DNA from 3 places in the Kitasatospora sp. NPDC056184 genome. Region 3 is predicted to be linked to each of the others. Evidence: predicted binding sites of a transcription regulator. Region 3 holds the regulator's gene; each other region holds the start of a gene.
What was found. The regulator HrcA, encoded in region 3, represses chaperone genes, less so after heat shock. The targets are predictions, from matches to a motif close to TTNGCACTCNGNNNNNCNGAGTGCNAA.

Region 1 (9,854 bases), on a different contig from region 3:
GAGCGCCGCGTGCCGGAGCAGGTGGCGGTCACGCGGGGTGATGGAGGGCGAGCTGTTGGTCAGGTGCATGGCTGTCACCTTCCCAGCCGCCCGTGCCGATCGTGCGCTGCGGTGATAGCGATTTGGCATCTTTTGTGCGGAGGACCTGCGTGCGCCGGGGTGTGGGCGCGCCCCGCGCGGGAACGCGCCCGGGATCCGCGGGGTTGTGGAGGGGGGAGGGCGTGCGCGGGGGTGCGCCGAGTGACCCCGGAGGGGTTGCGGCGGGTGTCCGGCCGGTCACCCTGCGTCCGAATCGCGGGCGGGATCGGGCAGGATACTGCATCGCCGGAAGAATCTGAGCGACTTGGGAATGTTGTCCGGATTCTGTTCGTTGGATCGTTACGTGTGAGCCCCGCGGGGCCCGCACTTCTTGCCCTTCTCCGGGCAGGCAGCCAGACCGCGGCAACACCAGCAAAGGGAGCAAGCATGGCCACCCGTGCCGTCGTTCGCGACAGGGCCGACCGGACTCGCGCGGCCCGCCCGACCAACCTTGAGGCCGACCGCGACCTGGTCGGCATGTACCTCGACGAGATCGCCAGGACGCCCCTGCTCGATGCCGCCGAGGAGGTCGAGCTCTCGCTGCGGATCGAGGCCGGCGTGTACGCCCGGCACCTGCTGGACGAGGGCGGGCTTCCCGAGGGCGTGCGGCGCGAGGAGCTGGAGGCGATAGCCGAGGACGCCGAGCGCGCCAAGGACGTCTTCATCCGCTCGAACCTGCGCCTCGTGGTCGCCGTCGCCCGGCGCTACCCGCGCAGCGGCCTGCCCCTGCTCGACCTCATCCAGGAGGGCAACGCGGGCCTGGTGCGCGCGGTGGAGAAGTTCGACTACGCCAAGGGCTTCAAGTTCTCCACCTACGCGACGTGGTGGATCCGCCAGGCGATCACCCGGTCGATCGCCGACCAGTCGCGCACTATCCGGCTGCCCGTCCACCTGGTGGAGGAGCTCGGGCGGATCCGCCGGGTGCAGCGGGAGAAGTCGAAGGAGCTGGGGCGGGAGGCCGAGCCCGCCGAGATCGCGGCCGAGCTGGACACCACCGAGGCCCGGATCAAGGACGTGCTGGACTGGGCGCGGGACCCGGTCAGCCTGAACATGTCGGTCGACGACGAGGGCGAGACCCAGTTCGGCGACCTGGTCGAGGACACCGGCGCGACCTCCCCGGAGGACGCCGTGATGGTGATGCTCCGCCGGGAGGAGCTGGACGGCCTGATCGGGCGGCTGGACGACCGGACGGCCTCGATCATCCGGTCCCGCTACGGCATGGAGGACGGCCGCGAGCGCACCCTGACCGAGGTGGGCAAGCAGCACGGGCTGACCCGTGAGCGGATCCGCCAGATCGAGAAGCACGCGCTGGCCGAGCTGAAGAAGATCGCCGACCACGCGGGCTTCGAGGCCGCGTGACGCGGATCGGGGGAGTGTCGGTGGCCGGCGGGCCCGGTGCGGAGCGGTCCGTGCCGGGCCCGCCGTCGTGCCGGGGCCTTCTAGGCTGGTGACAGTGGGCGGGAACGGCGGCGGGGGAAGGTCGAGAGCGGTGGAGGCGAAGGTGTCGGAAGAGAAGGCGGCCGAGGAGAAGGGCGCCGAGCGGGCGACGACGGAGCAGCCGGCGGACAGGTCGCGGAAGGCGGCGAAGGCCCGGCTGGTCTTCGGCGACCCGCTGGAGCGGCAGTCCCGGGACGACACCGACACCGGCTGGGGCGACCGCCCCGGGGCGGGGGAGAGCGCTGGACGGGGGCTCGACTGGTACCTGAGCCAGCGCCCGCCGCACCACGGGGACTGACCGGCCGCTCCCGGCCCGGCCTCAGCCGGCCCGGGTGACCAGGGCGTCGCGGATCTCGGTGAGCAGCAGCACCTCCTTGGCCTCGGCCTCCGCCTGGACCTCGGCCAGTGTCTTGCGCCGGGCGGTGTAGCGGGTCATCGGCAGGATCAGGCAGAAGTAGACGACGGCCGCGGTGATCACGAACTGGAGGGCCGCGCTCAGCACGTTGCCCCAGAGGATGAGGATGCCGGCCGTGACCTCGCCGGTGTCGGACACCTCGCAGGGGCCCTTGAGGCAGGAGCTGTAGGACGCGAGGTCCTTGGCTCCGAAGGCGCCGACGATCGGGTTGATCACGCCCTTGACGAAGGCGTTGACGATGTTGGTGAAGGCCGCGCCGATGACCACGGCGACGGCCAGCTCGACGACGTTTCCGCGCAGCAGGAATTCCTTGAAGCCTTTCATGCCGCGTGAACGACGAAGTCCTCCACCGGTCACGGGTGATTTTCTCCCCCCTCCGACGGGCAACCCGTTCGGCCCACCGGCGGCGGCGCCCCGGGCGCGGGCGGGCCCGCCCAGGCCGGGCCGAGGGTGAGCGCGGCCGCCGCCGCGAACAGCAGCACGGCGGGGACCGGGGCGTGGCGGCGCAGCGCCCGCCGGAGCCGGTAGCGGGGGCCCGCCCGGCCGCCGATCGGCGCGAACGGCGGTACCGGCTGCCGGGGCGGCACGCTGGACGCGGGCAGCGGCGGGATCGGCAGCGGACGGGCGGGGAGGACGGACGAGCCGGTGCGCACGGGCACCTCCAGGGTCGGCTTTCGGGGTTCCGGTGACCGCCACTCTGGGCCGTCCGCGCCCCGGCCGGAAACGGTGATCCCCAGCCTGTGGAAAACCCGGGGCTGTGGACGGAAACCTTCACCCCGAGGAGTGAGCGAACGCCCCCGGAGATGACGGAAGGCCCGTCGTTCCCGCAGGGAAGCGGGAGCGACGGGCCTTCCGGAAACCTGGTGCCGGTGCCCGGCCGGAGGTCAGCCGGCCGCCGGAGCGGGGCTCGCGGCGGGGGTCGACGTGCTCGACGAGGACGAGCCCGACGAGCCCGAGGTCGACGAGCCCGAGGTCGACGAGGAGGACGAGGACGAGCCCCCGCCCACCGAGCTGCTGGAGGAGGAGCGGCTGTCGGTCCGGTAGAAGCCGGAGCCCTTGAAGACCACGCCCACCGCGGAGAAGATCTTGCGGAGCCGTCCCTGGCAGTCGGGGCAGGTGGTCAGCGGCTCGTCGGTGAACTTCTGCACCGCCTCCAGGCCGTTGCCGCACTCGGTGCACTGGTACTGGTACGTGGGCACTTGTCTTCCTCCTGGCACTCTCGCCTGATGAGTGCTAACGATGGTCAATGATGCGGCATTCCGGTGGATCAGTCCAGCGACTCGAATGTGAGATGAGTCGGGCCCCGGTTCCGATCCGGCCGGCGCGCTCAGTGCTCGGCCGCGCCCACCAGCCGGGCCGGAGCGCCGCGCTCCGCGGAGCCGGCGTCCACCGTGCCGCGCGCGCCGCGCGGAACCAGCAGCCCCCGCAGCGTCACCAGCGCGATCAGGCCCAGCCCGGCCCCGGTCACCGGCACCAGGAAGCCGACCGACGGCCCGTGCGCGTCGATCAGCCGCCCGGCCGCCGTCGCGCCGGTCGCCAGACCCAGGCCGATGGCGCCGGTCAGCCAGGTGAAGGCCTCGGTCTTGGCGCCGTCCTCGACCAGCGTCTCGACCAGGGTGTAGCCGCTGATCAGGGTGGGCGCGATGGCCAGGCCGCAGACCAGGCCGGCGATCGAGAGCGAGACCAGGTCGGGCATCGCCCACAGGGTCGAGCAGCCCAGCACCAGCAGGCCGTAGCTGATGACCATCCGCTGCTGGACGGAGCGCCGCCAGGCGATCACGCCGTACAGCACGCCGGCCACCATCGAGCCGCCGGCGAAGACGCCGTACACGGTGCCGGCGGCGCCGTGCTGCCCGACCGAGTCGGCGAAGGCGTTGACCGAGACCTGCATGCCGCCGAAGACGGCGCCCACCCCGAGAAAGGCGCCGGCCAGCAGCCGGACGCCGGGCGAGGCCAGCGCGGAGGCCTGCCGGACGCCGGGCTCGCGCACCACCCGGGCGGGCGCGCTGCGCCGCCGGGCGGCGAAGGCCAGACCGCCGGCCAGGGTCAGCGCGGCCTCGGCGACGAGCGCGGCCGAGGGGCTGACCGAGGTGGCGACGGCGGCGGCCAGGATCGGGCCGATCACGAAGGTGAACTCGTCCGTCACCGACTCGAAGGCGAAGGCGGTGCTCAGCTTGGCGGCGGAGGCCGGGGACGCGCCCTCGGCCGAGAAGGTGGCGATCCAGCGGGCCCGGACCATCGCGCCGATCTGCGGCACGCTCGCCCCGGCGGGGGCGGCGGCGAGGAACAGGCTCCAGGCCGGCGCGTGCCCCAGCGCGAGCGCGATCAGCGCGCCGACCGAGACCGCGTGCACCACGACGGCCGGGACGAGCACCGGGGCCTGGCCGTACCGGTCGGCGAGCCGTCCGGTCTGCGGGCCGATCAGCGCCTGGGCGACGGCGGCCACCGCCGCGACGGTGCTGGCGGTGCCGTACGAGCCGTGGGTGTCCTTGACGAGCAGCAGGATGCCCATGCCGAGCATCGCGTAGGGCAGCCGCGCGACGAACGCGGGTGCCAGGAAGGTCCAGGCGCCGGGCGTGCGCAGCAGCGCCCCGTAGCCGACGCGGGCGGGCGCGGCGGCGCTCGCGGTGGTCTCCGCGGGGGCGGCGGTCCGGGTGCTGCGGGCGTCCTGGACGCTCTCGACCGTTCGGCGGGCCGTCACGGTCGGTCCTTCCTGCTGCCTGGTAGCGCGGCAGGGCATGGGACGGCCCCGACGGCGCCGAGAGTCGTCCTCTCGCGCGTCGACCGGGGTAGATACCGGGCCGGTCCGGCGGTGGGCCGGGCCGGGCCGCGGCCGCCGAGCGGTCGCGCCAACTCTGCTTCAGGCAGATGCTGGGGGTTCGGTGTATCGACCGAAGCGAAATTTACGCGCGTAGATGCGCGCTCACCCCGACCTTACCGGACGGATCCAAACTTGTCCCGTGACGTCGGGGTGAACACCCGGTGCGGCCGCCGGCCGCCATTCGTCAGCCGTCAGTCGCCGGCCCTCAGCCGCCGCGCCCGTTCAGCCAGTCGGCGAGCTTGCCGCCCTTGTCCACGGCCCGCAGCCGTCGCTCGGCCGCCTCGCCGACCTCGTCCGTGGTCACCACCAGCAGCTCGTCCCCGCCGCGCAGCACGGTGGTCTTGTCCGGCACGAAGCTGTTCCCCTCGCGCACCACCAGGGTCACCGCCGCGCCGGCCGGCAGCCGCAGCTCGCCGATCTCCACGCCGGACATCTTCGAATCCGGCGCCAGCGCGACCGACAGCAGGTGCCCGTGCAGCTTCTCCAGCGGCGCGGACTCGATGTCGAGGTCCTGGCCCATCGAGCCCTCGCCGATCCGCAGGGCCTTGGCGACCCAGGGCAGGGTCGGGCCCTGGAGCAGGGTGAAGACCACGACCAGGATGAAGACGATGTTGAAGACGTCCTGCGCCAGCGGTGCGCCGGAGACCAGCGGGATGGTGGCCAGCACGATGGGCACCGCCCCGCGCAGCCCGGCCCAGCTGAGCAGGGCCTGCTCGCGGGCCGGCAGCCGGAACGGCGTGAGGGTCAGCACCACCGAGAGCGGCCGGGCGAGGAAGACCAGCACCGCGCCGATCACCAGGGCGGGCACCACGGCCGAGCCCATCGACTCGGGGGTGCAGAGCAGGCCGAGCAGCACGAACATGCCGATCTGCCCGATCCAGGCCAGGCCGTCGGCGAAGCCGCGCACGGCGGGGCCGTGCGGCAGCTTGGCGTTGCCGAGCACCACCGCGCTGACGTAGACGGCGAGGAAGCCGGAGCCGTGCAGCAGCGCGCCGCCGGCGTAGGCGAGCACGGTGAGCGCCATGACGGCGATCGGGTAGAGGCCGGAGGAGGGCAGCGCGACGTGCTTGACGCCGAACGCGCCCAGCTTGCCGACCAGCAGGCCGATGGCCAGGCCGACCGCCAGCTCGGCGGCGATCGTGGCGAGCAGGACGTACCAGGAGTCGTGCGCGCCGACGGTGGCGAAGGAGACGACCAGGATGACCACGGGCGCGTCGTTGAAGCCGGACTCGGCCTCCAGCAGGCCGGTCAGCCGGCGGGGCAGCGGCACCGTCCGCAGCACCGAGAAGACGGCCGCGGCGTCGGTGGAGGAGACGATCGCGCCGAGCAGCAGGGAGGTCCGCCAGTCCAGGCCGACCAGGTAGTGCGCGCCGGCCGCGGTGACGGCGACGCTGATCCCGACGCCGACGGTGGCCAGCACCGTGGCCGCGGGCATCACGGGTCTGGCCTCGCGCCAGTTGGTCTTGAGGCCGCCCTCGGCCAGGATCACCACCAGCGCCGCGTACCCGAGGACCTGGGTGAGCTCGGCGTTGTTGAACGAGATGCCCAGGCCGTTCTGGCCGAGCGCCACGCCGATGCCGAGGTAGATCAGCAGACTGGGCAGGCCCGATTTCGTGGACACCCGCACGGCGACCACCGCGACCAGCAGGATCACGGAGAACTCGAGGAGCAGCTGGTTCAGGTGGTCGACATTCACGCAGGGGCACCTCGGGCGTGGCAGCGGGCGGCGGACGGGGTACCGACAGGGGCGACGGCGTCACGCACCGATTACTCCCCTTGCGGATCGTTACTCAGTCTAACATTTTGCCATATCTTTAAGTTCGCTTGTCACCGGCGCCTCACCTCGCGGCTCCAGCCCCTCCGATCCCACCGTGAGCGTCCCCCGTGCACGGCCGCCAGCCGGGGCGGCCTAATGTGGTGCCCTGTCACTGCTCCGTGCTCTTGACATGTCCGCCCGCCCCCCAGTGAGGACCGCAAGGACCCAGATGCCCCGCTCCAAGAAGTTCCGGCGCGCCCGTCTGATCGTGATCGTGCTGGTCGTCCTGCTGGTGGCCGGCGCCGGCTACGGCGGCTACCGGGGGGTGGCCGCGGTCCGTGCGTCCTTCCCGGAGGTCGACGGCAGCATCAAGCTGGCGGGCCTGAGCGCGCCGGTCGACGTCAAGCGCGACGCCAACGGCATCCCGCAGCTCTACGCCGACACCTCCGAGGACCTCTTCCGCGCCCAGGGCTACGTCCAGGCCCAGGACCGCTTCTGGGAGATGGACGTCCGGCGGCACATCACCGCGGGCCGGCTCTCCGAGATGTTCGGCGACGGCCAGGTCGACACCGACTCCATGATCCGCACCATGGGCTGGCGCCAGATCGCGCAGAAGGAGTTCGACACCGTCCTGAGCGCCGACACCAAGAAGTACCTCCAGGCGTACGCGGACGGCGTCAACGCCTGGCTCGCCGAGCACCCGGGCGGCTCCTCCGCCTCGCTGGAGTACAGCCTGCTCGGCGTCGTCAACGGCGACTACAAGCCGGAGCAGTGGACCCCGGTCGACTCGGTGGCCTGGCTCAAGGCGATGGCCTGGGACCTCTCCGGGAACCTCCAGGAGGAGATCGACCGCTCGCTCCTCGCCCAGGACTTCAGCCGGGAGAAGATCGACGAGCTGTACCCGGACTACCCGTACGCCCGCAACGGCACAATCGTGAAGACCGGCACCGTCAACGGCACCGCCTACAAGCCGGCCGACGGCTCCGCCCCGGCGGGCGGCACCGGCCCGGCCTCCGGCACCGGGACCGCCCAGGGCGCCGCCGCCACCAAGGCGCTGCTCAAGGACGTCACCGACCGGATCGACGCGCTGCCCGAGATGCTCGGCCGCAACGGCCAGGGCATCGGCTCCAACTCCTGGGTGGTCGCCGGCAGCCACACCACCACCGGCAAGCCGCTGCTGGCCAACGACCCGCACCTCGGCCCCGGCCTGCCCTCGGTCTGGTACCAGATGGGCCTGCACTGCCGGACCGCCTCGCCGGCCTGCCAGTACGACGTCTCCGGCTTCACCTTCGCCGGCATGCCCGGTGTGGTCATCGGCCACAACAAGGACATCGCCTGGGGCCTCACCAACCTCGGCGCCGACGTCACCGACCTCTTCCTGGAGAAGGTGACCGGCCCCGAGACCTACCTGGTGGACGGCAAGGAGGAGAAGTTCGAGCTCCGCAAGGAGACCATCAAGGTCGCCGGCGGCGAGGACCGCACCATCACCGTGCGCACCACGAGGACCGGCGCCCCGCTGATCTCCGACCCGAGCGCCGAGCAGCAGAACGTCGGCAAGTACGCGCCCAACGGCGACTCCGCCCCGGACCGCGGCACCGGCGGCTACGGCGTCGCCCTGCAGTGGACCGCGCTGATCCCGGGCAAGACCATGGACGCGGTCTTCGCGCTCGACCGCGCCAAGGGCTGGGAGGACTTCCAGAAGGCCGCCGCGGACTTCGCCGTCCCGGCCCAGAACCTCATCTACGCCGACGCCAAGAACATCGGCTACCAGGCCCCCGGGTACATCCCGGTGCGCGGCAAGGGCGACGGTCGCTTCCCGGCGCCGGGCTGGGACTCCGCCTACCAGTGGAAGAAGGACCCGGTCCCGTTCAGCGCCCTGCCGTGGAGCCTCAACCCCACCAGCGGCTACATCGTCACCGCCAACCAGGCCGTGGTCGACTCCTCGTACAAGTACGACCTGACCCGCGACTGGGAGTACGGCACCCGGGCCAAGGAGATCACCGACCAGATCGAGGCCCGGCTGAAGAACAACGGCAAGATCTCGCCGGACGACATGCAGGAGATGCAGCTCGACAACACCAGCATCCTGGCCAAGACGCTGGTCCCGATGCTGCTCAAGGTCCAGATCGACGACCCCTACGTGCGCGAGGCCCAGGACCTGCTGAAGGACTGGAACTACCACCAGGACGCCGACTCGGCCGCCGCCGCCTACTACAACGGCGTCTGGCGCCAGCTGCTCACCCTCGCCTTCGGCCAGAAGTTCCCGGCCGACCTGCGGGCCGAGGACAACTGCCTGCTGGTCCGCGAGCAGGCCGACCCGACCAAGCCGGACAGCAAGTCGCGGATCGTCACCGAGTGCGGCACCCGCGACCCGGGCCGGGCGCAGCCGGACGGCGGCGACCGCTGGAACGAGGTGGTCCGGCAGCAGCTGGAGAAGCCCGACAGCAGCTGGTGGACGTACATCGACTCCCAGCACAAGGAACAGAAGGGCCTGGACAACCTGCTGCGCGAGGCGATGACCAACGCCCGCCAGGAGCTCACCTCGCTGCTCACCAAGGACATCACCACCTGGAGCTGGGGCCGGCTGCACAAGCTGGAGCTGCGCGAGCGCACCATCGGCTCGGACGACTCCTCGATCGCCTCGGGCGCCGTCCGCAAGCTGCTCAACCGCGGCCCGTACCGCCTCTCCGGCGGTTCGGCGGCGGTCGACGCGGCGGGCTGGAACGCGGCCGCCGGGTACCAGGTCGACTGGATCCCGTCGATGCGGATGGTGATCGACCTGAACGACCTCGACGCCTCCCGCTGGATCAACGTCGGCGGCGCCTCGGGCCACGCCTTCCACGAGAACTACAACGACCAGACCGACCTCTGGCTCAAGGGCAAGCTGCTGACCTGGGCCTCCTCGCCGGACGCGGTCGAGAAGGCGACCAGGCACAAGCTGACGCTGACCAACGGCTGACGCCGCCCGGCCCCGACGGCCCCGCCCCCGGACACCCGGGCGCGGGGCCGTCGGCGTCCGCCCCGGGCCCTCACCCCAGCCGGTGGGCGCCCGAGGGGGTCAGTGCGAGGTCCACCGGCCGGTCGTGCGGCTCCGCCGGCACCCGCTCCAGCAGCTCGTGCTCGTACAGCAGCACCGCCAGCACCGGCCGCGCCCCGGACCGCTCCAGCCGGGCCAGCACCCGGTCGTACGAGCCCCCGCCGCGCCCCAGCCGCAGGCCCCGGGCGTCCACCGCCAGCCCCGGCAGCAGCACCAGGCCCGCCTCGGTCACCGCCTGCGGCCCGAGCCGGTCGCCGACCGGCTCCAGCAGCCCGCGCCCGGCCGGGGCCAGCGACCGCGGGCCCGCGTA
Region 2 (9,854 bases), on a different contig from region 3:
GCTGGGTGGAGGCCAAGCGCCGGGCCGGCGAGGAGGTGCCGGTCGCCGATGTCGCGGCGTCCTTCCAGGAGGCGGTCACCGACGTGCTGACCCGCAAGGCGGTCAAGGCCTGCAAGGACAACGGCGTCGACCACCTGATGATCGGCGGCGGCGTGGCGGCCAACTCGCGGCTGCGCGAGATGGCCCAGCAGCGCTGCGACCGGGCCGGCATCCGGCTGCGGGTGCCGCGCCCGGGCCTGTGCACCGACAACGGCGCGATGGTCGCCGCGCTCGGCTCCGAGATGGTCTGGCGGGACCGCGCGCCGTCCTCCTTCGACCTGTCGGCGGACTCCTCGCTGCCGGTCACCGAGGTCCACGTGCCGCACCCGGACTTCCACGGCCAGGCGTACCGGGCGCTGGGCGGGCAGGCGTGAGCACCACCGCCGCGATGTGGGAGGCCCGGGCCGCCGACGGGCGGGGCGCCGAGCTCTCCGCCTGGGTCCGGGAGACCGCGCTGCCCGCGCTGCGCGGCCGCGCCGGGCTGCTGCGCACCGAGCTGTTCGCCGCCCCGGGCGAGAGGGTGCTGCTGATCACCTGGTGGTCCGGCGAGCCGGTGCCGCCGCCGGATCCGCCCGCCGCCCTGCTGGGCCGCCCGGTGCACCGCTGGTCGTTCACCAGCGAGCACGTGGAGTAGCCCCGGGCCGCCGTTCGCACGCCCGACCGGGAACCGAACGTCCGACCGTTACCGTGCTAGCGAGCGAGAACGCTGAACGGGAGCGGGGAGCACGGCGCGGTGGACAGGCACGGGTGGAGCAGGACGACGGCGTACGCGGTGGGGGCGGCGGTTCTGCTGGCCGCCGGCACCGGGTGCTCGGGCGGGGGTGACAGCGGCGCCGCGTCCGCGGCCCTGGTGGCGCCGAGCGGTACCACCGCCCCGGCCGGGACCCCCTCACCGCGGCAGGGCGCGGCCACCCCGTCGCCGAGCACGCCCCCCGCCCCGGCCGCCGCGGACGCCGCCGCCTGGGCGAAGTGGAACCTCACGCCGCTGCCGCCCGCGCCCCCGGCGCCCGCCGACAAGCCGGTGAAGCTCCAGCGGACCGGCCCGGTCCCGGTGTTCAGCGAGGTGCGGACCAGCGACAAGGTCGTCTTCGTCACCATCGACGACGGCGCCGAGAAGGACCCGAGGTTCGTCGAGATGCTGACCGACCTCAAGGTCCCGGTCTCGATGTTCCTGACCCGCGACATCGTCAAGGACGACTACGGCTACTTCAAGCGGCTCCAGGCGCTCGGCAACCACGTCCACAACCACACCGTGGACCACGCGCAGCTGAGCAAGGTGACCCCGGAGAAGCAGAAGTCGGAGGTCTGCGACGCCCAGGCCGCGCTCACCCAGCAGTACGGCACCCCGCCGCTGCTGTTCCGCCCGCCGTACGGCGACGGCGCCAACACGCCCGCGCTCAACTCCTCGGTGCAGCAGTGCGGCCCGCGGGCGATCGTGCTGTGGCGCGAGTCGATGCAGATCCACGACATGCAGTACCAGGCGGCGGACAAGAAGCTGCGGCCCGGCGACATCGTGCTCGCCCACTTCCGGGGCCCGAAGGACCTCAAGGGCGAGACGATGACGCAGATGTTCGGGGAGATGCTGGCCCGGATCCAGGAGCAGGGCTTCGCGGTGGCCCGGCTGGAGGACTACATCGCGGCGCCGGCCGGCTGAACCGCCGCGGCCGGTCCGGTCACCGGCCGGCCGAGCATCATCAGCGGGCCGTGGTCGGTGCGGCTGAGGATCACCGTGACCTCGTTCGGGCCGGAGGGCTTCAGCTGGCGGCGCAGCTCCTCCGGGGTGATCGCCATCCCGCGCTTCTTGATCACCACCGTGCCGACGCCGCGGTCGCGCAGCAGCGCCTTGAGCTTCTTGATGTGGAACGGCAGCACGTCGGTGAGCTCGAAGCCGTGCGCGTAGGGGGTGTCGACCAGCTCGTCCGAGGTCACGTAGGCGATCTTCGGGTCGATCAGCCGTCCCCCGACCTGCCGCGCCACCTCGGCGACCAGGTGGGCGCGGATCACCGCGCCGTCCGGTTCGTACAGGTAGCGGCCGACCGGGCCGGCCGGCGGATCGGGCAGCTCGCCGCCGGTGAGGCTGGCCCGCTGCGGCAGCAGGGTGGCGCGGTGCGGGTGCCCGGCCCGGGTGCCGAACCAGAGCACGGCCTCCTTGACGTCGCCGTGGTCGGAGACCCACTCGGCCTCCGCGTCGGCCGGCACCGCCTCGTGCGGGATGCCGGGGGCCACCTTGAGCGCGCCGACCGGGGTGCGCCGGCCGGCCTCGATCGCCCAGGACAGCGGCGGCGCGTACGCCTCGGGGTCGAAGACCCGGCCGCGCGAGGTGCGCCGGGCCGGGTCGGTGAAGACCGCGTCGAAGCCGGTGACGTCGACGTCGGCGACGTCCGCGCAGCGCACCTCGACCCGGTCGGCCAGCCCCAGGGCGGCCGCGTTGGCGGCGGTGGCGGCGCAGGCGGCCGGGTCCCGGTCGACCGCGAGCACCTCGATCCCGGCCCGGGCCAGCGCCAGCACGTCGCCGCCGATCCCGCAGCAGAGGTCGGCCAGCCGCTTCACCCCGAGGTCCGCGAAACGGCGCGCCCGCCACTCGGCGACCTCGCGCCGGGTGGACTGCTCGACGCCGTTGGGCGTGAAGTACATGAGGTCGGCGTCGGCGCCGAACTTGGCCCGTGCCCGCTGCCGCAGCCGGGCCTGCCCGAAGGCGGCGGACACCAGCTCGGCGGGGTGCTCCTTGCGCAGCCGGGTGGCCAGCGCCAGTTCCTCCCCGGGTGCGAAGTCGCGCAGTTCGGCGAGCAGGGCCTGGCCCCGGTCGGTCAGCAGGGGCCGCAGGTCGTCGTTCTCCACCCCGCCATTCTCGCCGGTCGGAGGGTGCCGGGGACGACCGGTACGAAGGCCGGACAGCCGAACGGCGACAGCCCGGCGCCCGGGCGGAGCCTCGCACGGGAGTACGGCCGCTCGTCCGCCCCGCGCGGCCCGACGGGCGCGTCGTTGGCACTCTGGTTGACTGAGTGCTAACCGCAGCCTATGGTCGTCACTAGCACTCCCCACCGGGGGAGTGCTAACGCGACAGTGCGTGTCTGACCCCCGCGACGGCAGATCCGCGAGTTCGCCCCTACCCGTTAGAAAACCCCGTAATCTCCGAAGGGGAGCTCGGACGTGACCACCAGCAGCAAGGTTGCCATCAAGCCGCTCGAGGACCGCATCGTGGTCCAGCCGCTCGACGCCGAGACCACCACGGCCTCCGGCCTGGTTATCCCGGACACCGCCAAGGAGAAGCCCCAGGAGGGCGTCGTCCTGGCTGTCGGCCCGGGCCGCTTCGAGGACGGCCAGCGTCTGCCGCTCGACGTCGCCGTCGGTGACATCGTCCTGTACTCGAAGTACGGCGGCACCGAGGTGAAGTACCAGGGTGAGGAGTACCTGGTGCTCTCCGCCCGCGACGTTCTCGCCATCATCGAGAAGTAAAGACGTCCAGCCACGCCCCGGATCCGTGTCCCAGTGACAGGGGACCGGGGCGTGGCTGTTGGTTCACGTAGTCGAGCGGCCGCCGCGACGGCCGCACCCCCGAGGGAATAGGGAACATGGCGAAGATCCTGCAGTTCGACGAGGACGCCCGCCGCTCGCTGGAGCGCGGTGTCAACAAGCTGGCCGACACCGTCAAGGTGACCATCGGCCCCAAGGGCCGCAACGTCGTCATCGACAAGAAGTTCGGCGCCCCGACCATCACCAACGACGGTGTCACCATCGCCCGCGAGGTCGAGCTCGACGACCCGTACGAGAACCTTGGCGCGCAGCTCGTCAAGGAGGTCGCCACCAAGACCAACGACGTCGCGGGTGACGGCACCACCACCGCCACCGTGCTGGCCCAGGCCCTGGTCAACGAGGGTCTGCGCAACGTCGCCGCCGGCGCCGGCCCGGCCGCCCTGAAGAAGGGCATCGACAAGGCCGTCGCCGCCGTCTCCGAGCACCTGCTGTCGGTCGCCCGCGAGATCGAGGGCAAGGACGACGTCGCCGCCGTCGCCACCCTGTCCGCCCAGGACACGCAGGTCGGCGAGCTGATCGCCGAGGCGATCGACAAGGTCGGCAAGGACGGTGTCATCACCGTCGAGGAGTCGAACACCTTCGGCGTGGAGCTGGACTTCACCGAGGGCATGCAGTTCGACAAGGGCTACCTGTCGCCGTACTTCGTCACCGACGCGGAGCGGCAGGAGGCGGTCCTGGAGGACCCGTACATCCTGATCAACCAGGGCAAGATCTCCTCCATCCAGGAGCTGCTGCCGCTGCTGGAGAAGATCCTGCAGGGCGGCTCCTCCCGCCCGCTGCTGATCATCGCCGAGGACGTCGACGGCGAGGCGCTGTCCACCCTCGTGGTGAACAAGATCCGCGGCACCTTCAACGCGGTGGCCGTCAAGGCCCCGGGCTTCGGCGACCGCCGCAAGGCGATCCTCGGCGACCTGGCCGTCCTGACCGGCGGCACCGTGATCTCCGAGGAGGTCGGCCTCAAGCTCGACCAGGCCGGTCTGGACGTGCTGGGCTCGGCCCGCCGCGTGACCGTCACCAAGGACGAGACGATCGTCGTCGACGGTGCCGGCGAGTCGGAGGCCGTGGCCGGCCGCGTCTCCCAGATCAAGGGCGAGATCGCCAACACCGACTCGGACTGGGACCGCGAGAAGCTGCAGGAGCGCCTGGCCAAGCTGGCCGGCGGCGTCTGCGTCATCCGCGTCGGTGCCGCCACCGAGGTGGAGCTCAAGGAGCGCAAGCACCGCCTGGAGGACGCCATCTCGGCGACCCGCGCCGCGGTCGAGGAGGGCATCGTCGCCGGTGGTGGCGCCTCCCTGGTCCACGCCGCCAAGGTGCTGAACGACGGCCTGGGCCTGTCCGGCGACGAGGCCACCGGTGTCGCGGTCGTCCGCAAGGCGCTGCACGAGCCGCTGCGCTGGATCGCCCAGAACGCCGGCCTGGAGGGCTACGTCATCACCTCCAAGGTCTCCGAGCTGGAGCCGGGCCAGGGCTACAACGCGGCCACCGGCGAGTACGGCGACCTGGTCAAGGCCGGCGTCATCGACCCGGTCAAGGTCACCCGCTCCGCCCTGGAGAACGCCGCCTCGATCGCCTCCCTGCTGCTCACCACCGAGACCCTCGTGGTGGAGAAGAAGGAGGAGGAGGCCGACAACGGTCACGGCCACTCGCACGGCGGTCACGGCCACTCGCACTGAGGCCCGAACGACTGACCGCAGGCCCGGTCCGCGCCCCGCGAGGGGCGGCGGGCCGGGCCTGCGGCCGTTCCGAGCTGTTCCAGTCTTCAACTATCAGTTGAATTTTGCGTATTGCAAAGAATCCCTTATATCTTGGTGGCATGATCGAGGCCCGCCACCTGCGCGTCCTGCGTTCCGTCGCCCGCACCGGCTCCTTCTCCGCCGCGGCCCGCGAGCTGGGCTGCACCCAGCCCGCCATCAGCCAGCAGATGAAGGCCCTGGAGAAGTCCGTGGACACCCCGCTGGTGGTCCGCTCGGGCCGCGGGATGCAGCTGAGCGAGGCCGGGCGGATCCTGCTCAAGCATGCCACCGGGATCCTCGCCGGGCTCTCCGCCGCCGAGGAGGAGGTGGCGGCGATCGCCGGGCTGCGGGCCGGGCGGGTCCGGCTGGTCTCCTTCCCGACCGCCAGCTCGACCCTGGTGCCGCCGGCCGTCGCCCGGCTGCGGGACAGCCATCCGGGCGTGCGCGTGTCGCTGGTCGAGGCGGAGCCGCCCGAGTCGCTGGCGATGCTGCGCGGCGGCGAGTGCGAGGTCGCGCTGGCCTTCCGCTACCCGCAGGCCCCCGGATCCGCCCACGTGCCGGCGCCCGCGCCCGCGCACGGCACGCCCAGGGAGGCACGCGCCGAGGCCAATCTGGAGGCCCAGCAGCTGAGCGCCGGGGCCGACTGGTCCGACCTGGTGGTCACCCCGCTGCTGGACGACCCGCTGGTCGGGCTGCTGCCCGCCGGGCACCCGCTGGCCGGGCGCGGCGGGCCGGTCGGGCTGTCCGAGCTGGCGGCGGAGCAGTGGATCGCCGGCTGCCCGCAGTGCCGGGGCCACCTGGTGGAGCTGTGCGCGGGCGCCGGCTTCGAGCCCCGGATCGACTTCGCGACCGACGACTACCCGGCGGTGGTCGGGCTGGTGGCCGCCGGGCTCGGGGTGGCGGTGCTGCCCGGGCTGGCGCTGGAGTCGGTGCGGTCCGACGGGGTGGCGCCGGTGGCGGTGCACGCCGCCTCGGGGGCGCCGGCGGTGCGCCAGGTGGTCGCGCTGACCCTGCCGGACCTCGCCGAGGTGCCGGCGGTGGCGCTGATGCTGGAGCGGCTGGCGGGGGCGGCGGCCGGGCGCTGAGCCGGGCGCCGAGCCGGCGGCGCGCCGGGCCCGCGGCGGCCGGACGGGCTCCGGCCCGTCCTCACCCCGCGAAGAATCGTTTCTCCCCGCGGCGGGCGGAGTCGAGGTCCTACGACTGGGCCGCGCTCGGCGCGGCGAGCGGCACCTCCACCAGGCGGTTGCGCGAACGGCCCATCATCTCCTCGCGCTCGTCCTCGGTCAGGCCGCCCCAGACGCCGTACGGCTCGCGGACCGCCAGCGCGTGCGCGGCGCACTCGGTGCGCACCGGGCAGCGCATGCAGACCTCCTTGGCGCTCGCCTCGCGCGAGCTGCGGGCCGCGCCGCGTTCGCCCTCGGGGTGGAAGAAGAGCGAGCTGTCCACACCGCGGCAGGCCGCGGAGAGCTGCCAGTCCCAGAGGTCCGCGTTGGGGCCGGGGAGTCGGGAGAAATCTGCCATGGCTCATTCCCTTCAGAGGTCGTCGACCGCGGGCCGGTCGCCGGCGGGTTGCGTCGGCGGCGGCACGGCGGGGCGTCCGGCGCGGTGTGGACACCTGGAAATATGACTTACGGCAACTCCATGGACAAGTCACCCACAGACTGGCACAACAGTCAATGACCATACAAAAGCTCTAAAACCGGGCAAAGTGGGCATGGCGACCAGGTCGGCGATCGCCCGGCGCAAATGCGGCAATCGGGTGGCCGACGGGCGCACACGGAGCCGCGCGGGTGTGCGGGTTGTACGCCGACCGCGCGCGAGCTGCGCAAAAGTGCGGCGTGTGCACCGCGATGCGGCTGATCGGTAACGGGTCGGCCACGTACAGTGGTGGAGATGGCCCCGAAGGCCGTAACTCATTCGAGTGACGGTCGTTGGAAGTGCGGAGGCGGTTAGCGGACGCCGGACGTCGGGAACGATCGCGGGGAATCTCAGGCGATCAGCACGGAGTCTGACGCCGATCGGCCGTGTCGGAGAGGTTCGTACCAGCCAGGAGGCTCAACGTGACGCGGATCAGCTGCGGAGGACGACGGTCATGACTTCCGTTCTCGTTTGCGACGATTCCCCGCTCGCCCGCGAGGCGCTTCGCCGCGCGGTCGCGACCGTACCCGGTGTCGACCGGGTCACCACCGCGACGAACGGGGAGGAGGTCCTCCGCCGCTGGGTGGCCGACCGCTCCGATCTCGTCCTGATGGACGTCCGGATGCCCGGCCTCGGCGGGGTGGAGACGGTCCGGCGGCTGCTGTCCGCCGACCCGGGCGCCCGGATCATCATGCTCACCGTCGCCGAGGACCTCGACGGTGTCGCCCTCGCGGTCGCCGCGGGTGCGCGCGGGTACCTGCACAAGGACGCCTCGCGCGCCGAACTGCGGGCCACCGTCACCCAGGCGCTCGCCGACCCGACCTGGCGGCTCGCCCCCCGCCGGCTGCGCAGCCCGGACATGGGCGCGGCGCCGACCTTGACGGCGCGTGAGATCCAGGTGCTCGAAGGCATGAGCCACGGCCGCAGCAACGCCGAGATCGGCCGCGAGCTGTTCCTCTCCGAGGACACCGTCAAGACGCACGCCCGACGGCTGTTCAAGAAGCTCGGCGCCTCGGACCGCGCGCACGCGGTGGCGCTGGGATTCCGCTGGGGCCTGGTCCGCTGACCGCCGCCGGCACCGCCGGTTCCGGCACGCTCCGCGCGATTGCCCGCGCGGGGGCGTGTGACGTTACGGTCCCGAGGTTGCACCATGGAGGGGTGGAGCACCTCGGGGACCAGCGGACAGGAACTGCGGCGAACCACGCAGCCGCAGGAGACTCGGCGGACGGCGCCGCGGCCGGGACCACCCGGGGCGGCGGGGCGGGAGGCGGGACGGTGCAGGAGGGGCCGGTGGTGCGAGCCGGTGCGGCACCGCATAACGTTCCGGTGCACAACTCCGGACGCGGTGCCGCGTTTTCCCGCGCGACCAGGCACCATGGACCGATGCGTGACGACGTGACCGGGGCTCCCGGCGAGGCTGACCCGGTGGAGGCCGAGCCCTCCGCACCCGGGCCCGGCCCGGCGTACGCGGAACCGGCCGACGGACCCGGCGCGCTCGCCGAGCTCGTGGCGGCCGCCGTCCGGGGCGAGGGCCCGGCGATCGACGCCCTGCTCGCCCACGTCCACCCGCTGGCCCTGCGGTACTGCCGCGGCCGGCTGGTCCGGCTGCCCGGCGGCGCCCGGCACCACGTGGACGACATCGCCCAGGAGGTCTGCGTGGCGGTGCTCTGCGCGCTGCCCCGCTACCGGGACCAGGGGCGCCCGTTCGAGGCCTTCGTCTACGGGATCGCCGCGCACAAGATCGCCGATCTGCAGCGGGCCGCGATGCGCGGGCCCGGTTCGACGGTGGTCGCGCAGGACGACCTGCCGGAGGTGCCGGACGACGCGCTCGGCCCGGAGGAGCGGGCGCTGCTGAGCAGCGACGCGGCCTGGGCGAAGGAGCTGCTCTCCAACCTGCCGGCCCGGCAGCGCGAGCTGGTGCTGCTGCGGGTGGCCGCCGGGCTCTCCGCGGAGGAGACCGGCGAGGTGCTCGGGATGTCGCCGGGGGCCGTCCGGGTCGCCCAGCACCGCGCGCTGAGCCGGCTGCGGGCGCTCGCGGAGGAGTCCTCCTAGGCGCGTCCGACCATGCGCGTCGGATCGGCGCGCGGCGTCGGGGCGCGTTTTCGACCGGCCGGAATGGTCCATGGCCGGGCTGTGTTGTCAAGGGCACACGAGAGCGCATTCGCGGTGCCAGTACCATGGGGTATCGGCGCCTGGGCGGGTCGCCAAAGATTCGACGGTGTGCGCGGGGTTCCCCTGGAGGATCCTCCAACGGCCACCGCGCTTTCGGCGGTCCGAGCGAGTGAGCTGATGACAGCGCCCCCACCCTCAGGGCGCGAGCTGATCGAGCCGGCCACGGAAGGTACCCCCGAAATGTCTTACAACGCCGCAGGCGTACCCGAGAAGTTCGCGATGCTCGGACTCACGTACGACGACGTCCTGCTGCTGCCGGGGGCGTCCGAGGTGCTGCCGAACCAGGTCGACACCTCCTCGCGGGTCTCGCGCAACGTGCGCGTCAACATTCCGCTGCTCTCCGCGGCGATGGACAAGGTCACCGAGTCGCGGATGGCGATCGCGATGGCCCGCCAGGGCGGCGTCGGCGTCCTGCACCGCAACCTGTCGGTCGAGGACCAGGCCAACCAGGTCGACCTGGTGAAGCGCTCCGAGTCCGGCATGGTCACCGACCCGATCACGGTCGGCCCGGAGACCACGCTCGCCGAGGCCGACGCGCTCTGCGCCAAGTTCCGGATCTCCGGCGTGCCGATCGCCGACGAGTCCGGCAAGCTGCTCGGCATCGTCACCAACCGTGACATGGCCTTCGAGACGGACCGCACCCGCCAGGTCCGCGAGATCATGACCCCGATGCCGCTGATCACCGGCAAGGTCGGCATCTCCGGCGTCGACGCGATGGCGCTGCTCCGCCGCCACAAG
Region 3 (9,854 bases):
CGCCCGGGGCGGCCAGCGGCGAGTGCGCCCGCGGGTCCGAGGACTCGCCGGGCAGGATCCGGGCGATCCGCCACACCTCGCCGTCCCGGACCAGGTCGGCGCCGAGCAGGCCCTGCCGGCGGGCCGGCTCGGTGTGCCGGCCGTGCGGCACCACGTAGGCGTGCGAGGTGCCCAGCTCGCCGTGCACCTCCCAGAGCAGGTCCACCAGGTCGTCGTGCGAGCCGAGCCGCTCCACCAGCGGGCGGTAGCGGGCCAGCACCCCGGCCCAGTCCACCCCGGAGAGCTCCGGGTGCCAGAAGTTGTCCCGCATCAGGCGGCCGTTCTCGTCGTACATCTGCCGCCACTCGGCCGCCGGGTCGACGGTCACCCGCAGCCGGTCCAGGTCGACGTCGACCTCCTCGTCGTCGCCGGACGCCTTGTGGTCGGCGGGCAGGATCCGCAGCTCCCCCTCGTCCAGCACGGCCAGCCGGGTGCCGTCGCCGCTCACCGCGAACCCGTCCAGGCCGTCGACCAGCTGCTCGGCCCGGCGCTTGCGGAAGTCGAAGCGCTCCAGGGCGGGCCGCGGGCGCTCGTCCTCCAGCGAGGCCGCCTCGTCGCCCAGCTCGCCGACCAGCGGGACGCGCGTCCACAGCACGCCGTCCTTGGCGGCCCGCAGGGCGCCGAACCGGCCGCCCTCCACCGGGAACGGCACGATCCGGTCGGCGATGCCGTCCAGGTCGACCCTGGTCACCGGCGGCGCGTCGGCCCCGCCCTCCTCGCCGTCCGCCCGCTTGCCCCTGGGCTCGTCGTCCTCGCCGCCGGCCGGCCGCCCGGCCCGGCTCGGCCCGAACGGGTTCGGCGTGTCGGCGGCCAGCGTGATCAGGTACGGGCGGCAGCCGTTGGGGAACGACAGGTCGAAGACGTGCGAGTCGTACACCGGGTCGAAGTTGCGCACCGAGAGGAACGCCAGGTGCCGGCCGTCCGCGGTGAACGCCGGCGAGGTGTCGATGAACCGCTGCGGGGTCGCCTCGGAGACCGTCCTGGTGGCCAGGTTGGCCAGCACGATCTGGCGCAGCGACCACGGCCCGAGGGCCGGCTGCGACCAGGCCAGCCACGCCGAGTCCGGGCTGAACGCCAGCCCGCTGACCTCGCCGTCGGTGCTGTGCGCCAACTCGTGCACGGCCCCGTCGGCCAGCGCGACCAGCAGCACCCGGCCGTCGTGCGAGCCGACCGCCAGCTGCTTGCCGTCCGGCGACACCAGCAGGGCGCGGACCCGCCCCAGCCGCCCGGCGGCCAGCCGGCGGCGCTCGGTGCCGAGCACGGCGGGCGCGTACTCGATCGCGTCGTCGCCCTCGGCGTCGGTCACCCAGACCACGCCCTGCGCGCCGTCCTCGCCCGCCGGGCCCGGCACCACCCGGGCGAGGCGGCCGCGCACGCCCGGCGTCTCGTCCAGCACCCGGGCCGGGCCCTCCCGGTGGGTGAGCCAGTGCACGGTGCCGCGCACCACCACCGCGCCGGCCCGGCCGGTGCGGTCCGGGGCGGCGCCCTCCAGCCAGTACGCGGCGGACACCGGGCGGGGGCGGCGGCCGGTGCGCGGACCGGCCGGCCGGACGTCGAGGCGGCGCGGGCCGGCGCCGGCCAGGTCCTCCAGCAGCCACAGGTCGCCGGCGCTGTGCCAGACCGTCCGGGTGCCGTCGGTGGTGGCGTCGCGGGCGTAGAAGCCCTCCGGGGAGGTGCCGTGGCGGCGCAGGTCGGAGCCGTCCGGGAGGCTGGAGTACAGCGCGCCGACGCCCTCGTGGTCGGAGAGGAACGCGATCCGCTCCCCCACCCACAGCGGCGACTCGATGTTGCCGTCCAGCTCCTCGTGGACGCGCTCGAAGCGCTCGGCGCCGATCCACAGCTTGCCGGCCCGCCCGCCCCGGTACCGCTTCCACCAGGCCGGCTCGACGCCGAACGCCGAGACCAGCAGCGCCCGGTCGCCGCCCGGTTCGAAGGCCAGCCCGCCGACCGGCCCGTAGGGCAGCCGCACCGGCTCGCCGCCGTCCAGCGGCACGGCGTGCGCCCAGGTGCGGCGCAGCGAGGCCTGCCCGGCGGCGGTGGTGGCGATCGGCCGGCCGTCCGCCGTCCAGCCGCGCAGCTGGGTCTGGGCGTCGCCCCAGTGGGTGAGCCGGCGGGACGGGCCGCCGTCCACCGGTGCGAGGTGCACCTCGGGGGCGCCGTCCCGGGTGGAGGTGAACGCGACGTACCGGCCGTCCGGGGAGAACCAGGGGCGGCGGACCGGGACGTGGTCGGCCGTCAGCCGCCAGGCCCGGCCGCCGTCCAGCGGGGCGAGCCACACGTCGTTCTCGGCCACGAAGGTGACCAGGTCGCCGTGCAGGTGCGGGTGGCGCAGATAGGCGCCCACGGGAGTGCTCTCGGGTTCGCTCACACCCGTCACCCTAGGCAGCGGTCCGGGCCGCGCGCCCGGACTTCGCCGACCGCGAACCCCCGAGGGGGACGCCCTCCCGCGCTACGACCAGCGGCCGGTGCGGCCCAGCAGCAGCGCGCCCGCCGCCACCCCGGCGGTCGAGGTGCGCAGCACGGACGGGCCGAGCCGGTACGGCTTCGCGCCGGCCTCGGCGAAGGCGGCCAGCTCCTCCGGGGAGACCCCGCCCTCGGGGCCGACCACCAGCACCAGGTCCCCGCCGTCCGGCAGCGCCGCCCCGGCCAGCGGCGCGGCGCCCTCCTCGTGCAGCACGGCCGCGAAGGCGGCGCCGGCCAGCACCGGGGCCAGCTGCCGGGTCGTCACCAGGTCGCGGACCTCGGGGAAGCGCAGCCGGCGGGACTGCTTGCCGGCCTCCCGCGCGGTGGCCCGCCACTTGGCGAGCGCCTTGGCGCCGCGCTCGCCCTTCCACTGGGTGATGCAGCGCGAGGCCGCCCAGGGGATCACCACGTCCACGCCGACCTCGGTCATGGTCTCCACGGCCAGTTCGCCCCGGTCGCCCTTGGGCAGCGCCTGGACGACGACGATCCGCGGCGCCGGCTGCGGCTCGCGGCGCACCGCCGCCACCGTCACCTCGACCGCGTCCTTGCCGTGCACCGCCGCGACGGTGCCGTCCACGCCGAGGCCGAGACCGTCCGCCAGGGTGACCGCCTCGCCCGGCTCCAGCCGCTTCACGGCGGCCGCGTGCCGGCCCTCCGGCCCGTCCAGCCGCACCAGCGCGCCGGGCGCGGCGGCGGCGATCCGCTCGGTGTCGACGACGAACACGGGCGCGGTCATGCGGGGAACCTCCGGAGTGGGAACGGGAACGGGAACGCGAAAGGGGTGCCGAGGAAGCCTCGGCACCCCCGCGCGGGACGGCTACCGGCCGTTGAAGGCGTCCTTCAGCCGGGAGAACAGCCCCTGCTGCCCGGGCGCGAACTGGCCGGACGGCCGCTCCTCGCCGCGCAGCACCGCCAGGCGGCGCAGCAGGTCCTCCTGCTCGGCGTCGAGCTTGGTGGGCGTCTGCACCTCGACATGCACTATCAGGTCGCCCCGGCCGCCGCCGCGCAGGTGGGTGATGCCCCGGCCGTGCAGCGGGATGGACTGGCCGGACTGGGTGCCGGGCCGGATGTCGACCTCCTCCACCCCGTCCAGGGTCTGCAGCGGCACCTGGGTGCCGAGCGAGGCCGCCGTCATCGGGATGGTGACGGTGCAGTGCAGGTCGTCGCCGCGCCGCTGGAACACCGCGTGGGTGGTCTCGGCGATCTCGACGTACAGGTCGCCGGCCGGGCCGCCGCCGGGGCCGACCTCGCCCTCGCCGGCCAGCTGGATCCGGGTGCCGTTGTCGACACCGGCGGGGATCTTGACGGTCAGGGTGCGGCGGGCGCGGACCCGGCCGTCGCCGGCGCACTCCGGGCACGGGGTCGGCACGACGGTGCCGAAGCCCTGGCACTGCGGGCAGGGGCGGGAGGTCATGACCTGGCCCAGGAAGGACCGGGTGACCTGGGAGACCTCGCCCTTGCCGCGGCACATGTCACAGGTCTGCGCGGAGGTGCCGGGCGCGGCCCCCTCGCCGCTGCAGGTGGTGCAGGTGACGGCGGTGTCGACCTGGAGTTCCTTGGTGGTGCCGAACGCGGCCTCCTCCAGGGTGATCTCCAGGCGGATCATGGCGTCCTGGCCGCGCCGGGTCCGCGAGCGCGGGCCGCGCTGGCCGGAGGCGGCGCCGAAGAAGGCGTCCATGATGTCGGAGAAGCCGAAGCCGGCCGCGCCCGCGCCGAAGCCTCCCGCCCCGCCGCCGCCGTTGGGCGAGAGCGGGTCGCCGCCGAGGTCGTAGACCTGGCGCTTCTGCGGGTCGGAGAGCACCTCGTACGCGGCGTTGATCTCCTTGAACCGCTCCTGCGTCTTCGGGTCCGGGTTGACGTCCGGGTGCAGTTCGCGCGCCAGGCGCCGGAACGCCTTCTTGATCTCGTCCTGCCCCGCATCCCGTCGGACGCCGAGTACCGCGTAGTAGTCCGTGGCCACCAAATGCTCCGCTTGTTCCGCCTGTAAGAGTGCTTGCGACTTCGGGCACCCTCGGATCTGAGGGTGCTCGTTCCTACGACTCGGCCAGGATCTGGCCCACGTACCGTGCCACCGCTCGCACCGCCCCCATTGTGCCCGGATAGTCCATCCGGGTCGGACCGATCACACCCAGTTTGGCCACGCTTTCGTCGCCCGAACCGTAACCGACCGAGACGACCGACGTGGAATTCAGCCCCTCGTAGGCGTTCTCGCGGCCGATCCGGACCGTCATCCCGGCGTCCGCGGTCTCACCCAGGAGGCGGAGCAGGACGACCTGCTCCTCCAGCGCTTCGAGCACCGGCTGGATGGTCAGCGGGAAGTCGTGGCCGAAACGGGTCAGGTTGGCCGTGCCGGCCAGCATGATCCGCTCCTCGCTCTGCTCGGCGAGCGTCTCGAAGAGCGTCGCCAGCACGGTCGTCACGGTCGGCCGGTCGGCCGCCTCGAACAGCGAGGGCAGCTCGTCCAGCAGCCCGGGGACGTCCGGGAGCCGCTGGCCGGCGGCCCGGGCGTTGACCCGGGCCCGCAGGTCCGCCAGCAGGGTCTCGCCGACCGTGCCGGGGCAGTCCACCAGCCGCTGCTCGACCCGGCCGGTGTTGGTGATCAGCACCAGCATCACCTTCGCCGGGGCCAGCGCGACCAGCTCGATGTGCCGCACCGTGGAGCGGCTCAGCGAGGGGTACTGCACCACCGCGACCTGGCGGGTCAGCTGGGCCAGCAGCCGCACCGTGCGGGCGACCACGTCGTCGAGGTCCACCGCGCCGTCCAGGAAGTGCCGGATCGCCCGCCGCTCGGGCGCGCTCATCGGCTTGACCTCGGCCAGCTTGTCGACGAACAGCCGGTAGCCCTTGTCGGTGGGGATGCGCCCGGCGCTGGTGTGCGGCTGGTGGATGTAGCCCTCCTCCTCCAGCGCCGCCATGTCGTTGCGGACGGTCGCCGGGGAGACCCCGAGGTTGTGCCGGTCCACCAGGGCCTTGGAGCCGACCGGCTCCTCCGTCCCCACGTAGTCCTGGACGATCGCGCGAAGCACCGCGAGCTTGCGGTCGTCGAGCTGGCGGACCTCACCGGCCATGGGGCACGCACCTCCGTCTTCACGCGTTGTCCGTTGTGACACGCCGTTGTGGCATGTGTCCGCATTTCGAGCCCGTCGGGCCGGCCCCGAGGGGCCCGGCCTTGGCACTCTGAACGCCGGAGTGCCAGAACCGTACCTGCCAGTGTAAGGCCCGGGTCCGACGGCAGGAACGGCCCGGCCGGGGTGATCCTGCCCGCAGTTCGCGGCGCGCGGATGATGCCGGGGGCCCGCCCGGGTGGCAGCATCGAAAGCGGACGGCGAACGGAGGAGCAGCGATGTCGACCTCGGGCCCGCACACCCGTTTCGCCCCCGACCGCGGCCTGACCGGCCGGATGGTGGGGACGATGTTCCTGATCGGACTGCTGTACGTCGGATTCACCGGGCTGCTGATCGCCCTGCTGCGCGGCGCCTGGCCGATCATCGTCCTGATCTCCGGCGGCCTGTTCGTCGCCCAGTTCTGGTTCAGCGACAAGATCACCGAGCGGGCCATGGGCGCCCACCCGGTCACCCCGGAGCAGTACCCGCAGCTGCACGGCGCCGTCGACCGGCTCTGCGCACTCGCCGACATGCCCAAGCCCCGGGTCGCCGTCGCCCGCAACGACATGCCGAACGCCTTCGCCACCGGCCGCAACCCGCAGAAGGCCGTGGTCTGCGTCACCACCGGCCTGCTGCGCCGGCTGGAGCCGGAGGAGCTGGAGGGCGTGCTCGCCCACGAGCTGTCGCACGTCGCCCACCGGGACGTCGCCGTGATGACGGTGGCCGGCTTCCTCGGCGTGCTGGCCGGCGCGATGACCAGGATCGCCGTGTACGGCGGCTTCATGGGCGGCGGGCGCAACAGCAACGACCCCAACGCGGCGATCGTCGCGCTGGTCGTCCCGCTGGTGTCGATCGCCGTCTACGCGATCAGCTTCCTGCTGACCCGGCTGCTCTCCCGCTACCGGGAGCTGGCCGCCGACCGGGCCGCCGCCCAGCTCACCGGCCGGCCCAGCGCGCTGGCCTCGGCGCTCACCAAGGTGACCGGCCAGATCGCCGCCATCCCGACCAAGGACCTGCGCCAGGCCCAGGCCTACAACGCCTTCTACTTCGCCCCCGCGCTGAGCGCCCGCGAGGCCGCCACCCAGCTGTTCTCCACCCACCCGACGCTGGAGCAGCGGCTGGCCCAGCTCGCGAAGATCTCCGCGCGGCTCGGCCGGTGACCCGTTGACCCTCCTCCCGGAAGGACCGCCGTGGGAATCCTGGACGCGCTGTTCGGCCGCAGCAGGCCCGTCAAGCCCGACCTCGACCAGCTGTTCGGGGTGCCGTCCGCCGCGCTGACGCTGGAGGCCGGGGCGGGCTTCCGGCCCACCGGGCTCGGCTCGGTCTGCTTCGCCTCGGTCGAGGGCGGGGCCTTCGACGAGGTCGAGCGGCAGGTCCGGGCGCTGCTCGACGCCGACACCGGGAGCGGCGGCGTCCCCGTCGAGGCGTCCAAGGACGACTACGGCTACTCCTGGCTGCTCGCCCGGCACGCCCCCGAGGAGCTGCCGGAGCTCGTCAACGACCTGCACGCGGTCAACAGCGAGCTGGAGGCGAACGGCTTCGGGCCGCAGCTGCTCTGCTCGCTGGTCGGCTTCCGCGACGCCGCGGGGCGGCGGCCGCTGGCCCTGGTCTACCTCTACAAGCGCGGCACCTTCTACCCGTTCGCGCCGCTGCCGGGCGGCGGGGAGAAGCGCGACAGCCCGCTGGAGCTGGAGGTCAACGCCATGCTCGGCAACGACCTGCGGCTGGAGAAGGACCTCACCCGCTGGTTCCCGGTCTGGGGCGCCCCGGGGCTGTGAGCCGCCCTCCCGGCGCCCGGAAATCCGGTGGCCGCCGCTCCCCCGCGCGCCTAGGGTCCGACCATGATCGACTGGACCTCCCTCGAAACCGCCGACCCGACCCCCGAGACCCTCGCCGCCGTGAGCGCCGCCCTGCGCTCCCCCGACCCGCACGTGCGCGACAGCCTCGCCTACGAGCAGCTGTGCCGCTGGGTGCCCCTGCTCACGCCGGAGCAGCGCCTGGCCCTCGGCGACGAGATGGCCGAGCGGCTGTCCGACCCCGAGATCCAGGCCCGCACCTTCGCCCCGCTGATCCTCGCCGACCTCGCCGACCTCGGCGCCCACCGCCCCGCCTGGCTGGACGCCTTCGCCCGCTGGTACCTCGCCGAGAGCGACCTGCGCGGCTTCGATCCCGGACTCGGCTGGCTGCACGCCGTCGCGCACGGCGCCGACTACCTGGCCGCCCTCGGACGCGGACCGCTGCTCGCCGACCCCGCGCCGCTGCTGGAGCTGGTCGCCGCCCGGCTGCTCGCCCCCACCGACCACGTCCTGGACGCGCTGGAGGACGACCGGCTCGGCCGCGCCCTCGCCCAGATCCTCACCCGCCCCGAGCTGACCGAGCGGCAGGCGCTCGGCTGGCTCGACGTGATCGCCGCCCAGCCGCCGCGCCGCCCCTCGGCGACCACCGGCGCCGTGCCCGCGGTCGTCTCCAACACCCTGCGCACGCTGCGGATGCTGTACGTGCTCGCCGACCGGGGCGTGCGGATGGAGCGCGGCGGCGACCCGGTGCCGCTGCCGCACTCGGCCGCGCTGCGCGAACGGATCGCCGGGATCCTGGTGGTGAACTCGCCGTTCACCGGCTGACGCCTCGTAGACTCCGGGGAATGCGCAGCCGCCAGTACGGACCCGACCTGACCCCGCCGTGGAAGAAGACGTCGCCCGCCCCGGAGGTGCCCGCCGAGCGGGACCTGGTGGTCGAGGAGGCGGCGAGCGGCTTCTGCGGGGCGGTGGTGCGCTGCGAGAAGACCGCGGAGGGCTTCACCGTCACCCTGGAGGACCGGTTCGGCAAGCACCGGGTCTTCCCGATGGTCCCGCGCGGCTTCCTGCTGGAGGGCCGGGTGGTCACCCTGGTCCGGCCCGCCGGCCCGGCCCCCTCGCGCGCCCCCGGCCGCACCGCCTCCGGCTCGGTCGCCGTCCCCGGCGCCCGCGCCCGGGTGGCCCGGGAGTCGCGGATCTACGTCGAGGGCCGGCACGACGCCGAGCTGGTGGAGCGGGTCTGGGGCGACGACCTGCGGATCGAGGGCGTGGTCGTCGAGTACCTGGAGGGCGTCGACGACCTGCCCGCGATCGTCGCCGACTTCGCCCCCGGCCCGGGCCGGCGCCTCGGCGTCCTGGTCGACCACCTGCTGCCCGGCACCAAGGAGCACCGCATCGCCGCCCGGGTCACCGGCCCGCACGTGCTCGTCGTCGGCCACCCCTACATCGACGTCTGGCAGGCCGTGAAGCCCTCCTCCGTCGGCATCCCCGCCTGGCCCGCCGTCCCCCGCGGCGAGGACTTCAAGCTCGGCACCTGCCGCCGCCTGCGCTGGCCCGAGGACACCCCCGCCGCGTGGAAGCGGATCCTCGCCACGGTGAACTCCTACAGGGACCTGGAGCCCGAACTGCTGGGCCGCGTCGAGGAGCTGATCGACTTCGTCACCCTCCCGGATCAGGAGTAGGTCCGGAAGTCCGACGTGTCGAGGACGACCCCGACCAGGTCGACCGGCACGGGCTCGCCGAACTTGGTGGTCCGCTCGACCGCGTAGTCCGGCAGCCCCGAGGCCGCCGCCGGGTTCGGCTCGGTCAGCAGCACGCAGACACCCTTGATCGGATCGACGATCAGGTAGGCGGGAACGGCGCCCTCCGCGTAGAGCTCCCGCTTGGTCCGGTAGTCACGCAGCACGCTGGTCTTCGACACCACCTCGACCACCAGCGTCACGGCCGGCGCGGAGAGCAGCCGTCCGGGGCCCTCGGCGGCTCCGCGCTCGATCACCACCAGATCCGGCTGGGGCTCGCTGCCGTCCGCGGGGAACGCCACGTCCTGGGTCTGGAGCCGGTGCCAGCGGGTGCGGGGGATCTGGTCGACGATCGACTCGACGATGAGGTTGTGGGCCAGGTCCGGCCCCGCCATCATCACGATTTCCCCCCTGATGAGTTCGGCCTTGCAGCCTTCCGGGACCTCCAGGGCTTCGAAGATCCCCGTCATCCGGTCATCGATGGCGGTCATGGCGCGCTCCCTCCGACGGCTGACACCACGGTAACGACACTCAGTCCACCAGGTCACGCACCACCGCGTCGGCCAGCAGGCGGCCCTGGAGGGTGAGGGCGGCGCGGCCCTGCTCGTAGGGGGCGGGGGCGAGGAGGCCGTCGGCGAGGGCGCGGGCGGCGGCCGCGCGGCCGGTGTCGGCGAGGAGGCCGAGCGGGATCCCCTCGGCGAGGCGCAGTTCGAGCA

Region 1: a site for HrcA is predicted at 3,141-3,167, ahead of ACFC0B_RS31400 (FmdB family zinc ribbon protein). Genes of this name have one in related genera too.
Region 2: a site for HrcA is predicted at 3,022-3,048, ahead of groES (co-chaperone GroES). Genes of this name have one in related genera too.

The regions. Positions count from the first base shown of each region.
Region 1 covers NZ_JBHJUI010000021.1:65,309-75,162, forward strand. Annotated here, with positions in the region: gene ACFC0B_RS31375 (phosphatase PAP2 family protein) at 1-69, opposite strand, end outside; gene ACFC0B_RS31380 (sigma-70 family RNA polymerase sigma factor) at 466-1,437, shown strand; gene ACFC0B_RS31385 (hypothetical protein) at 1,580-1,813, shown strand; gene mscL (large conductance mechanosensitive channel protein MscL) at 1,835-2,254, opposite strand; gene ACFC0B_RS31395 (hypothetical protein) at 2,284-2,583, opposite strand; gene ACFC0B_RS31400 (FmdB family zinc ribbon protein) at 2,815-3,129, opposite strand; gene ACFC0B_RS31405 (MFS transporter) at 3,258-4,631, opposite strand; gene ACFC0B_RS31410 (potassium/proton antiporter) at 4,957-6,447, opposite strand; gene ACFC0B_RS31415 (penicillin acylase family protein) at 6,737-9,466, shown strand; gene ACFC0B_RS31420 (5-formyltetrahydrofolate cyclo-ligase) at 9,537-9,854, opposite strand, start outside.
Region 2 covers NZ_JBHJUI010000006.1:81,585-91,438, reverse strand. Annotated here, with positions in the region: gene tsaD (tRNA (adenosine(37)-N6)-threonylcarbamoyltransferase complex transferase subunit TsaD) at 1-413, shown strand, start outside; gene ACFC0B_RS14330 (hypothetical protein) at 410-673, shown strand; gene ACFC0B_RS14325 (polysaccharide deacetylase family protein) at 773-1,693, shown strand; gene ACFC0B_RS14320 (methyltransferase domain-containing protein) at 1,669-2,877, opposite strand; gene groES (co-chaperone GroES) at 3,190-3,495, shown strand; gene groL (chaperonin GroEL) at 3,612-5,246, shown strand; gene ACFC0B_RS14305 (LysR family transcriptional regulator) at 5,387-6,391, shown strand; gene ACFC0B_RS14300 (WhiB family transcriptional regulator) at 6,501-6,827, opposite strand; gene ACFC0B_RS14295 (response regulator transcription factor) at 7,399-8,010, shown strand; gene shbA (RNA polymerase sigma factor ShbA) at 8,328-8,996, shown strand; gene guaB (IMP dehydrogenase) at 9,297-9,854, shown strand, end outside.
Region 3 covers NZ_JBHJUI010000015.1:54,720-64,573, reverse strand. Annotated here, with positions in the region: gene ACFC0B_RS27080 (S41 family peptidase) at 1-2,407, opposite strand, end outside; gene ACFC0B_RS27075 (16S rRNA (uracil(1498)-N(3))-methyltransferase) at 2,489-3,238, opposite strand; gene dnaJ (molecular chaperone DnaJ) at 3,320-4,462, opposite strand; gene hrcA (heat-inducible transcriptional repressor HrcA) at 4,536-5,570, opposite strand; gene htpX (zinc metalloprotease HtpX) at 5,846-6,766, shown strand; gene ACFC0B_RS27055 (hypothetical protein) at 6,797-7,384, shown strand; gene ACFC0B_RS27050 (DUF2785 domain-containing protein) at 7,448-8,227, shown strand; gene ACFC0B_RS27045 (DUF3097 domain-containing protein) at 8,248-9,081, shown strand; gene ACFC0B_RS27040 (Uma2 family endonuclease) at 9,072-9,629, opposite strand; gene hemW (radical SAM family heme chaperone HemW) at 9,670-9,854, opposite strand, start outside.